DNA from 2 places in the Mesorhizobium shangrilense genome. Region 2 is predicted to be linked to the other one. Evidence: predicted binding sites of a transcription regulator. Region 2 holds the regulator's gene; the other holds the start of a gene.
What was found. Region 2 encodes HrcA, which represses chaperone genes, less so after heat shock. Its sites were predicted from a motif close to GTTAGCACTCNCNNNNNGNGAGTGCTAAC; they were not measured.
Positions count from the first base shown of each region.

Region 1 (4,416 bases), 2.4 Mb from region 2:
ATAGTCCAGGAGAGCCATCTCGCTGTCAGCCGAGAGACGGGAACGCAAGTCCGCGCACAAATCCTCGCCCGTCCTGGTCCCGGTCGCGGGATCGCGGCAAAGCGTGCATACGATAATGCGGTGGATGGCCTGGGAGGCGTCCAACTTTCCGTCACTTTCTCAACTGGCGACGGAAGGAAGTCCTGGCAATCGGTCGACAAGACCGACGGCCACGTCTCCTCCCGGTACACCCCGTCCGGTCAACTCATGCTGATGGCAGGTCTCCTGGCTCGCGGGTCGTTGCGCCATCCTGCCTTCCCAGCCTTGCCGGCCAGTGGCATTTCGGATTTTGCTCGCCGCTTACAGTTGCGGGGGCAGCCACGGCCTCGATCCAGACGGATCTCACCGCGTTCCCTTTTCACCCCTCGCCTTTCGGCGCGGGGACCATCACCGCCCCACCGTAGTTTTCCCCCGAGCCCATCGCAATGATTTTTTGATGAACCGCACCTTCCGGATCGCTGGTTCTTCAAATTAATGTTATGTAATATTATTACTAAGACAATATTGCCTGCACGTCAACCCTTTGGTCCGTCGGGCGCTCGCTGAATTCGACCCGCGGCATCAACGCTCGTGCCACTCCGAGCTGTTGGGTCACGTGCCGAGATGGTTTCGATTTTGCGCGATGCGCAATTTCGATCAAACTGGCCGTGAGGCCGGGTGTCACAATGGCCGCGTCAATTGCGAGGAGATGCATGAACCCGACCGAAAAAGCATTGTGGTTCGTCGAAAGCCATCTGCCGGAAGCGGTCACGCTCGACGACATCGCTGAGAGGAGCGGTGTATCGCGCTTTCATGTAACGCGCGCTTTCGGGGCCGCCACGGGCCGCTCGGTAATGGGCTACATGCGCGCGCGCCGGCTGACAGAGGCGGCGCGCAAACTTGCCGCCGGAGCGCCGGACATCCTCTCGGTCGCGCTCGACGCCGGCTACAACTCGCATGAGGCGTTCACCCGCGCCTTCCGCGACCAGTTCGGCACCACGCCGGAACTGGTTCGCGCGCAGGGCAACCTCAAGAACCTCCATCTCGTGGAGCCAATCCTGATGGACCAGTCGTTCCTTGTCACTCTCGAACCGCCGCGCTTCGAAACCAGCCGCGCCTTTCTGATCGCCGGTCTAGGCGAGCGCTACAGCTGCGAGACCAGCGCCGCCATTCCGATGCAATGGCAACGCTTCGGCCCCTACATCGGCAACATTCCCGGCGAAACCGGCGACATCGCCTACGGCGTCTGCGTCAACGGCGATGACGCCGGCAATTTCGACTACATCGCCGGCGTCGAAGTGTCCGACTTTTCCGACCTGCCCAAGGAGCTTTGCCGAGTCCGGGTGCCGGCTCAGAAATATGCCGTCTTCGCCCATCGCGAGCACATCTCGACCATTCGCCGAACGGTCAATACGATCTGGAACAAATGGCTGCCGGTGTCCGGCCATGAGATCGCCGACGCGCCCGAATTCGAGCGCTATGGCAGGGAATTCAATCCTCGTAGCGGCGATGGCGGACTGGAGATATGGATACCGGTCAGGGGGTAGAGCCCCGCAGATCGTGTTCGGCCACAATTGCCGAAACACGATCACATTGCCGCCATTCATTCCACGGTGATGGCGACCTCATAGAGTCCGGGATGAGCCTGCCCTAATGCCTTGTTGCGCTCCAGAAAACCATTTTCCTGCAGATGCTTGAACACGCGGCGCATAGCCGCCTCGTCCCGCGCCTGGGCATAGTTGACGACACGACTGCCATCGAGGCCGCGGTGCAGGCTGGCCGACATCCAGCCGGGCACGGCGCGGCAGCTTGCGGCCGCTTCCCGCAAGAGGCCGATCAGCGCCTGCTGGCCGCCTTCGGGCACGGTGAAGACATTGATCTGGGTAATAACGCCGGTATTGGCGCGAATGATGGGCATGGACTTCTCCTTCGGTGAGCGCCTGGCACACGAAGGGACGCCGACAGGCGAAAACTCCGCACGCCAAGCTGGGCGTAAAGCACGCCCTCAGCTTGCCGTGGGTTCCCGCATGGGAGGGAACGGAGCTTCCATTGGTTGGAAGGGAGCGGGCTTACCTTTTGCCGTTCCAAGGTCCTTTTCGACGGCTTGTCGTAGCATGTCGAATTGTGGCCAACAATTACCCTGGATGGCCGAGGCCACGGCAAGATCGACATTTCAGCAGAGCCTATTTGGAGAAAACCATTCTTTGTTCGCAGAGTGTTGGCGCGCCTTGACTCTGGCCAGCCGCGAGCCTATTTCACCGCCACGTTAGCACTCGCCATTGGTGAGTGCTAACCACAGGTCCGGCGCCGCCGGATAGAGGAACTGTTCTCACCGTTCTCATCGAGGAAGAAAACATGGCAAAGTCGAAGTTCCGCCCGCTTCATGACCGCGTGGTCGTTCGCCGGGTCGAATCCGAATCCAAGACCGCCGGCGGGATCATCATCCCGGATACGGCAAAGGAAAAGCCGCAGGAAGGCGAAATCATCGCCGTCGGCTCCGGCGCTCGTGACGAAGCTGGCAAGCTCGTCCCGCTGGACGTCAAGGCTGGCGACCGCATCCTGTTCGGCAAGTGGTCGGGCACCGAAGTCAAGCTCAATGGCGAAGACCTTCTGATCATGAAGGAATCCGACATCATGGGCATCATCGGCTGAATATCGGCCTCACCGTCAACTGAATTTCGGGCTTGATCCCAAGCCCCTGCCAGGAGCTGAAAATGGCTGCTAAAGACGTAAAATTCTCCCGTGACGCCCGCGAGCGCATGCTGCGCGGTGTCAACATCCTCGCCGACGCGGTGAAGGTCACGCTCGGCCCCAAGGGCCGCAACGTTGTCATCGACAAGTCGTTCGGCGCCCCGCGCATCACCAAGGACGGCGTCACCGTCGCCAAGGAAATCGAGCTTGAAGACAAGTTCGAGAACATGGGCGCGCAGATGGTCCGCGAAGTTGCTTCGAAGACCAACGACATCGCCGGCGACGGCACGACGACCGCGACCGTTCTGGCGCAGTCGATCGTCCAGGAAGGCCACAAGGCGGTTGCCGCCGGCATGAACCCGATGGACCTGAAGCGCGGCATCGATCTGGCCGTCACCGAAGTCGTCGCGGCGCTCGGCAAGGCTGCCAAGAAGATCAAGACCTCCGAGGAAGTTGCCCAGGTCGGCACGATCTCGGCCAATGGCGACGAGTCGGTCGGCAAGATGATCGCGGAAGCGATGCAGAAGGTCGGCAACGAAGGCGTCATCACGGTTGAGGAAGCCAAGACCGCCGAGACCGAACTCGAAGTCGTCGAAGGCATGCAGTTCGACCGCGGCTATCTCTCGCCCTACTTCGTCACCAACGCCGACAAGATGGTTGCCGAGCTCGAGGACGTCTACATCCTCCTCCACGAGAAGAAGCTTTCCAACCTGCAGGCCATGCTGCCGGTCCTCGAAGCCGTCGTGCAGACCTCGAAGCCGCTGCTCATCATCTCGGAAGACGTCGAAGGCGAGGCTCTGGCCACGCTGGTCGTCAACAAGCTGCGCGGTGGCCTGAAGATCGCCGCCGTCAAGGCGCCAGGCTTCGGTGATCGCCGCAAGGCCATGCTGGAAGACATCGCCATCCTGACCGGTGGCCAGGTCATCTCGGAAGACCTCGGCATCAAGCTCGAGAACGTCGGCCTCAACATGCTCGGCCGCGCCAAGAAGGTGTCGATCTCCAAGGAGAACACCACCATCGTCGACGGCGCCGGCAAGAAGGCCGAGATCCAGGGCCGCGTCGCCCAGATCAAGCAGCAGATCGAAGAGACCACTTCGGACTACGACAAGGAGAAGCTGCAGGAACGTCTGGCGAAGCTCGCTGGCGGCGTTGCCGTGATCCGCGTCGGCGGTGCGACGGAAGTCGAAGTCAAGGAAAAGAAGGACCGCGTCGATGACGCCCTCAACGCGACCCGCGCGGCCGTGGAAGAAGGCATCGTTGCCGGCGGTGGCGTTGCCCTGCTGCGCGCTTCGGCCAACATCAAGGCCACCGGCGCCAATGCCGACCAGGCCGCTGGCATCAACATCGTTCGTCGTGCACTGCAGGCTCCGGCCCGCCAGATCGCTGCAAACGCCGGTGCGGAAGCTTCGATCGTTGCTGGCAAGATCCTTGAGAACAAGGGCGCGACCTTCGGCTACAACGCCCAGTCGGGCGAATATGGCGACATGATCGCCATGGGCATCGTCGACCCGGTCAAGGTCGTGCGCACGGCTCTTCAGGACGCGGCTTCGGTCGCCGGCCTGCTCGTCACCACCGAAGCCATGATCGCCGAAGCTCCCAAGAAGGACTCGGCTGGTGGCGGCATGCCTGGCGGCATGGGCGGCGGCGGCATGGGCGGCATGGGTGGAATGGACTTCTAATCCAGCCAACTGGCTAAGCTTGAGAGAA
Region 1 covers NZ_JBEWSZ010000001.1:2,148,507-2,152,922, forward strand. The annotation lists gene ABVQ20_RS10860 (DUF1636 family protein) at 1-144, opposite strand, end outside; cobalamin riboswitch at 238-443, opposite strand; gene ABVQ20_RS10865 (AraC family transcriptional regulator) at 732-1,565, shown strand; gene ABVQ20_RS10870 (antibiotic biosynthesis monooxygenase family protein) at 1,622-1,936, opposite strand; gene groES (co-chaperone GroES) at 2,374-2,670, shown strand; gene groL (chaperonin GroEL) at 2,733-4,388, shown strand.
Region 1: groES (co-chaperone GroES) is a predicted target of HrcA. The motif match lies at 2,284-2,312, and genes of this name have one in related genera.

Region 2 (4,416 bases):
ATCCCGAACCGACCGACAGATAGAGCGTCTTGCCGTCGGGCGAGAAGGCAATATCGCGCGTCCAGTGATGGTTCGAAGGGATGGCGTCGACGAGGACTTCCGGCGCGCCGGAGGCCTTCATGTCTCCAGCATGATAAGGAAAGCGAACGATGCTGTCGCTGTTGGCGACATAGACCCATTGCGGGTTGTCCGCCGGGTAAAAGGCGATGCCGTAGGGTTGGGTCAGGCCGTCGGCGAAGATTGTGTCGACAGGCGTCGCACCGCCCTCGGCGAGACGGTAGACGCGGATCTGGTTGGCCTCGCTGTCAGCGACGAACAGGTCGCCATTCGGTGCGACGCGAACGACGCGTGGGTTGTCGATGCCCGACGCGATCAGCTGCGCCGAGAAACCAGGCGGCAGTTGCGGCATGGCGCCTTTCGGCCTGTCCACGAGTCCGGCGCCGTTCGACGCCGATTTCGTGGCATAGGCCTTCGGCAAATCTTCCGGCTTGATGAAGCGGCGCACGCCCGGCCTGTCGGCACGCCAGTCGCCAAAGGCGGCTTGCCCCTTCAGCACAGGCTGATCCGCCTGTTGGGCGAATGCCGCCGTGGCGAGAAACAAGGCGGAAATTGCTGTCGGGCCTGCAAACCGGATCATCCTGTCCTCCAAGGATCGGTCGCGAAGACAGGAAACGGGCGGCACCGGCGGTCGTTCCAACTCACACGAGGAGTTGAATGTGGCTCAATTCCCGGCCGCGTAGAAATCGTCGTCGAGGCGCTTTTCCAGTTCCACCAGATCGGCCGGCAACGGCAGGCCCATGGCGCGCATTGCTCTCAGCTTTTCGCGCAACTGCTCCTGCACTTCGTGCTGGTCCTCGGGCTGGTTGACCATCTCCTCGAGCAGCAGGCTGATCTGGGCCTTGATCTCTTCGAGCGCCATTGTTTTTCTCCTTGTCAGCCTTCCGCTAGGGATAAGGTGTATTGAGATACAGGTCAGGCCGCGCCGAAAATGGTGGCTTCCGAAAACCGGAGCGGAGCGTACTTCTCGTACGCGAGCACCGGAAGCGCAGGTATCAGCCGTTTGCGGGCCGGCATCACCTGAATACCAATACACCTTAGCGCAGCATGCGGGAAATAAGTTGCGCCGTATAGTCGACCATCGGCACGATGCGCGCGTAGTTCAGCCGCGTCGGGCCGATGACGCCCAGCGCGCCGACGACACGGGCATCCTTGTCGCGATAGGGCGCGACGACCAGCGACGAGCCCGACAGCGAAAACAGCTTGTTTTCCGAGCCGATGAAGATACGCACGCCCGATCCCTCCTCGGCCAGATCGAGCAACTGGATCAGCCCGTCCTGCGTCTCCATGTCCTCGAACAGATGCCGCAACAATTCGATGTCGGCCTGGGCCGTGACGTTCTCCAGAAGATTGGCGCGGCCGCGTACGATGAGACGCGCCGGCAGGCCGCTATCGGCGCCGGCCCATACCGCCAGTCCCTTCTCGACCAGATCCTGCGACAGTGTGTCGAGGGCCGCCCTGGTCTCTTCCTTGATGCGGGCGATCTCGACCCGCGCCTCGGCCAGCGTGCGGCCGCGAATATGGGCGTTGAGGAAATTCGAGGCCTCGTGCAGTTGCGAAATGGTGATGCCGGCGGGCAGGTCGACAACCCGGTTTTCGACATCGCCGTTCTGCGACACCAGCACCGCCAAGGCCTTGGTCGGTTCGAGCTGGATGAACTCGATATGCTTCAGCGCCACCTCGTTCTTGGCAGCAAGCACGAGACCGGCGCCGCGCGACATGCCCGACAGCATCTGGCTGGCTTCGGTCAGCATGTGTTCCAGCGTGGCGCCTGAACCGGACGCGCGCACCTGCGCCTCGATGGCGCGGCGCTCCTCGTCCGAGAGATCGCCGAGTTCCATGAAGGCGTCGACGAAGAAGCGCAGGCCAGCCTGGGTCGGCAGCCGGCCGGCCGAGATGTGCGGCGCGTAGATGAGGCCGAGATGTTCGAGGTCGCTCATCACGTTGCGGATGGTGGCTGGCGATAGCGAGGACGGCAGGATGCGCGACAGGCTGCGCGAGCCCACGGGCTCGCCATCCTTCAGGTAGGAATCGACGATGCGCCGGAAGATGTCGCGCGAACGCAAGTCCAGCGATTGAAGAGCGGGCGATTGCACAATGGGATCGGCGACTGCTTTGGTCATGCGTGCCAAAAACCTCCTTACCAAGGATATAGACTTCGGCCATGCCCGCGCAACCCGGTGTCTGTGTCAGATCGCCCGGTGTCTGTGTCGGATCGCTCGGCCATTTTCCTTTGCGCCATGCGCCTCGTGCGGCTACAAGCCGGCCACGATTCCGAAAAATGACAAGAAAGAAGCCTGAATGCGCCCTTCCAAACGCCAATTCGACGAAATGCGCGCCATCTCCTTCGAGCGCGGCGTCTCCAAGCACGCCGAAGGCTCATGCCTGGTGAAGTTTGGCGATACGCATGTTCTGTGCACGGCGAGCCTGGAGGAAAAGGTGCCGGGCTGGATGCGCAATTCGGGCAAGGGCTGGGTGACGGCCGAATACGGCATGCTGCCGCGCTCGACGGGCGAGCGCATGCGCCGCGAGGCCTCCGCCGGCAAGCAGGGCGGCCGCACGCTGGAGATCCAGCGGCTGATCGGCCGTTCGCTGCGTGCGGTTGTCGATCTGCAGGCGCTGGGCGAACAGCAGATCACCGTCGACTGCGACGTGATCCAGGCCGATGGCGGCACCCGCACGGCATCGATCACCGGCGGCTGGGTGGCGCTGTATGATTGCCTGCGCTGGATGGAAGCCCGGCAGATGGCCAGCGTTTCCAAGGTGCTGAAGGATCATGTCGCGGCGATTTCCTGCGGCATCCATGATGGCCAGCCGGTCATCGATCTCGACTATGTGGAGGATTCCTCGGCTGGCACCGACGCCAATTTCGTCATGACCGGCAAGGGCGGCATCGTCGAGATCCAGGGCACGGCCGAGGGCGAACCCTTCTCCGAAGAGCAGTTCGCGTCCTTGATGGGCCTGGCCAAGAAGGGCATCCAGCGCCTGGTCAGCCTGCAGCAGATGGCGGTGGCTTAGGTTCCGATTGTAAGGCGATAAAGGTTGGCGATCCTTCCCACCCCCCTCTGGCCTGCCGGCCACCTCCCCCGCAAGGGGGAAGATCGGCTGTCGCCGAAGCTTTCGCTAAACCCTAGCGCTGCAGAGTGGGCTGTGACGCTGAAGCTGCCAATCTCCCCCCATGCGGGGGAGATGCCCGGCAGGGCAGAGGGGGGTGTCTCGTGACTCCTTCCACAATCTTGGAATCCGCCCTCTACGTCACCGATCTGGCGGCGGCCGAAAATTTCTACACCGATATCCTCGGCCTCCGCCTCCTCGGCAAGGTCGACGGCCGGCACCTCTTTTTCCGCTGCGGTGCCGGTGTCCTGCTCATCTTCAACGCCGAAGCGACGAAAGTGCCGCCCGCGCCCGACGCGAGACTGAAAGTGCCGCCGCATGGCACTGTCGGCGAAGGTCATCTCTGCTTTGCCGCCAGCGCTGTGGAAATCGCGGGCTGGAAGGCGCATCTAGAGGCGAAGAAGATTGCCATCGAAAGCGAATTCGAATGGCCGCAGGGCGGTCGTTCGATCTATATCCGCGATCCCTCGGGCAATTCCATCGAATTTGCCGAGCCACGAATCTGGGGCCTTTGATGCATACGCTTGACGGGAAAAAGATCGTTGTCGCCAGCCACAATGCCGGCAAGCTGCGCGAATTCGCCGACCTGATGGGGCCGTTCGGCTTCGAGGCGAAATCGGCCAGGGATTATGGCCTGCCGGAACCGGACGAGACCGGCACCACTTTCGAGGAGAACGCCTACATCAAGGCCTTGGCCGCGGCCAAGGCCACGGGCCTGCCGGCGCTGTCGGATGATTCCGGCCTTTGTGTCGATGCGCTCGACGGCGCGCCGGGCGTCTACACCGCCAACTGGGCTGAAAAAGCCGACGGTTCACGCGATTTCGGCATGGCCATGCAGCGCACAGAGGTGGCGCTGCATGAAGTCGGCGCGGCCTCGCCGGAGCAGCGCAAGGGCCGCTTCGTCGCCGTCATCTGCCTCGCCTTTCCCGACGGCGATGCCGAATACTATCGCGGCGAGGTCGAGGGCACGCTGGTGTGGCCGCCACGCGGCGAACTTGGCTTCGGCTATGACCCGGTGTTCCTGCCTGGTGGATTCGAAAAGACCTTCGGCGAGATGAGTGCCGAGGAAAAGCACGGCTGGAAACCCGGCCAGCCGACGGCGCTGTCGCACCGCGCCCGCGCCTTCCAGAAATTTGCCCAGGCACGCTTGAATCTGGCCCGATTGGGTTCGACATGAACATGCTGCTCGACCGTAGCCCCGGCTTCGGCGTCTACATCCATTGGCCGTTCTGCGCGGCCAAATGC
Region 2 covers NZ_JBEWSZ010000001.1:4,588,280-4,592,695, reverse strand. The annotation lists gene ABVQ20_RS22180 (PQQ-dependent sugar dehydrogenase) at 1-637, opposite strand, end outside; gene ABVQ20_RS22175 (hypothetical protein) at 722-919, opposite strand; gene hrcA (heat-inducible transcriptional repressor HrcA) at 1,095-2,180, opposite strand; gene rph (ribonuclease PH) at 2,359-3,075, shown strand; gene ABVQ20_RS22160 (VOC family protein) at 3,276-3,686, shown strand; gene rdgB (RdgB/HAM1 family non-canonical purine NTP pyrophosphatase) at 3,686-4,348, shown strand; gene hemW (radical SAM family heme chaperone HemW) at 4,345-4,416, shown strand, end outside.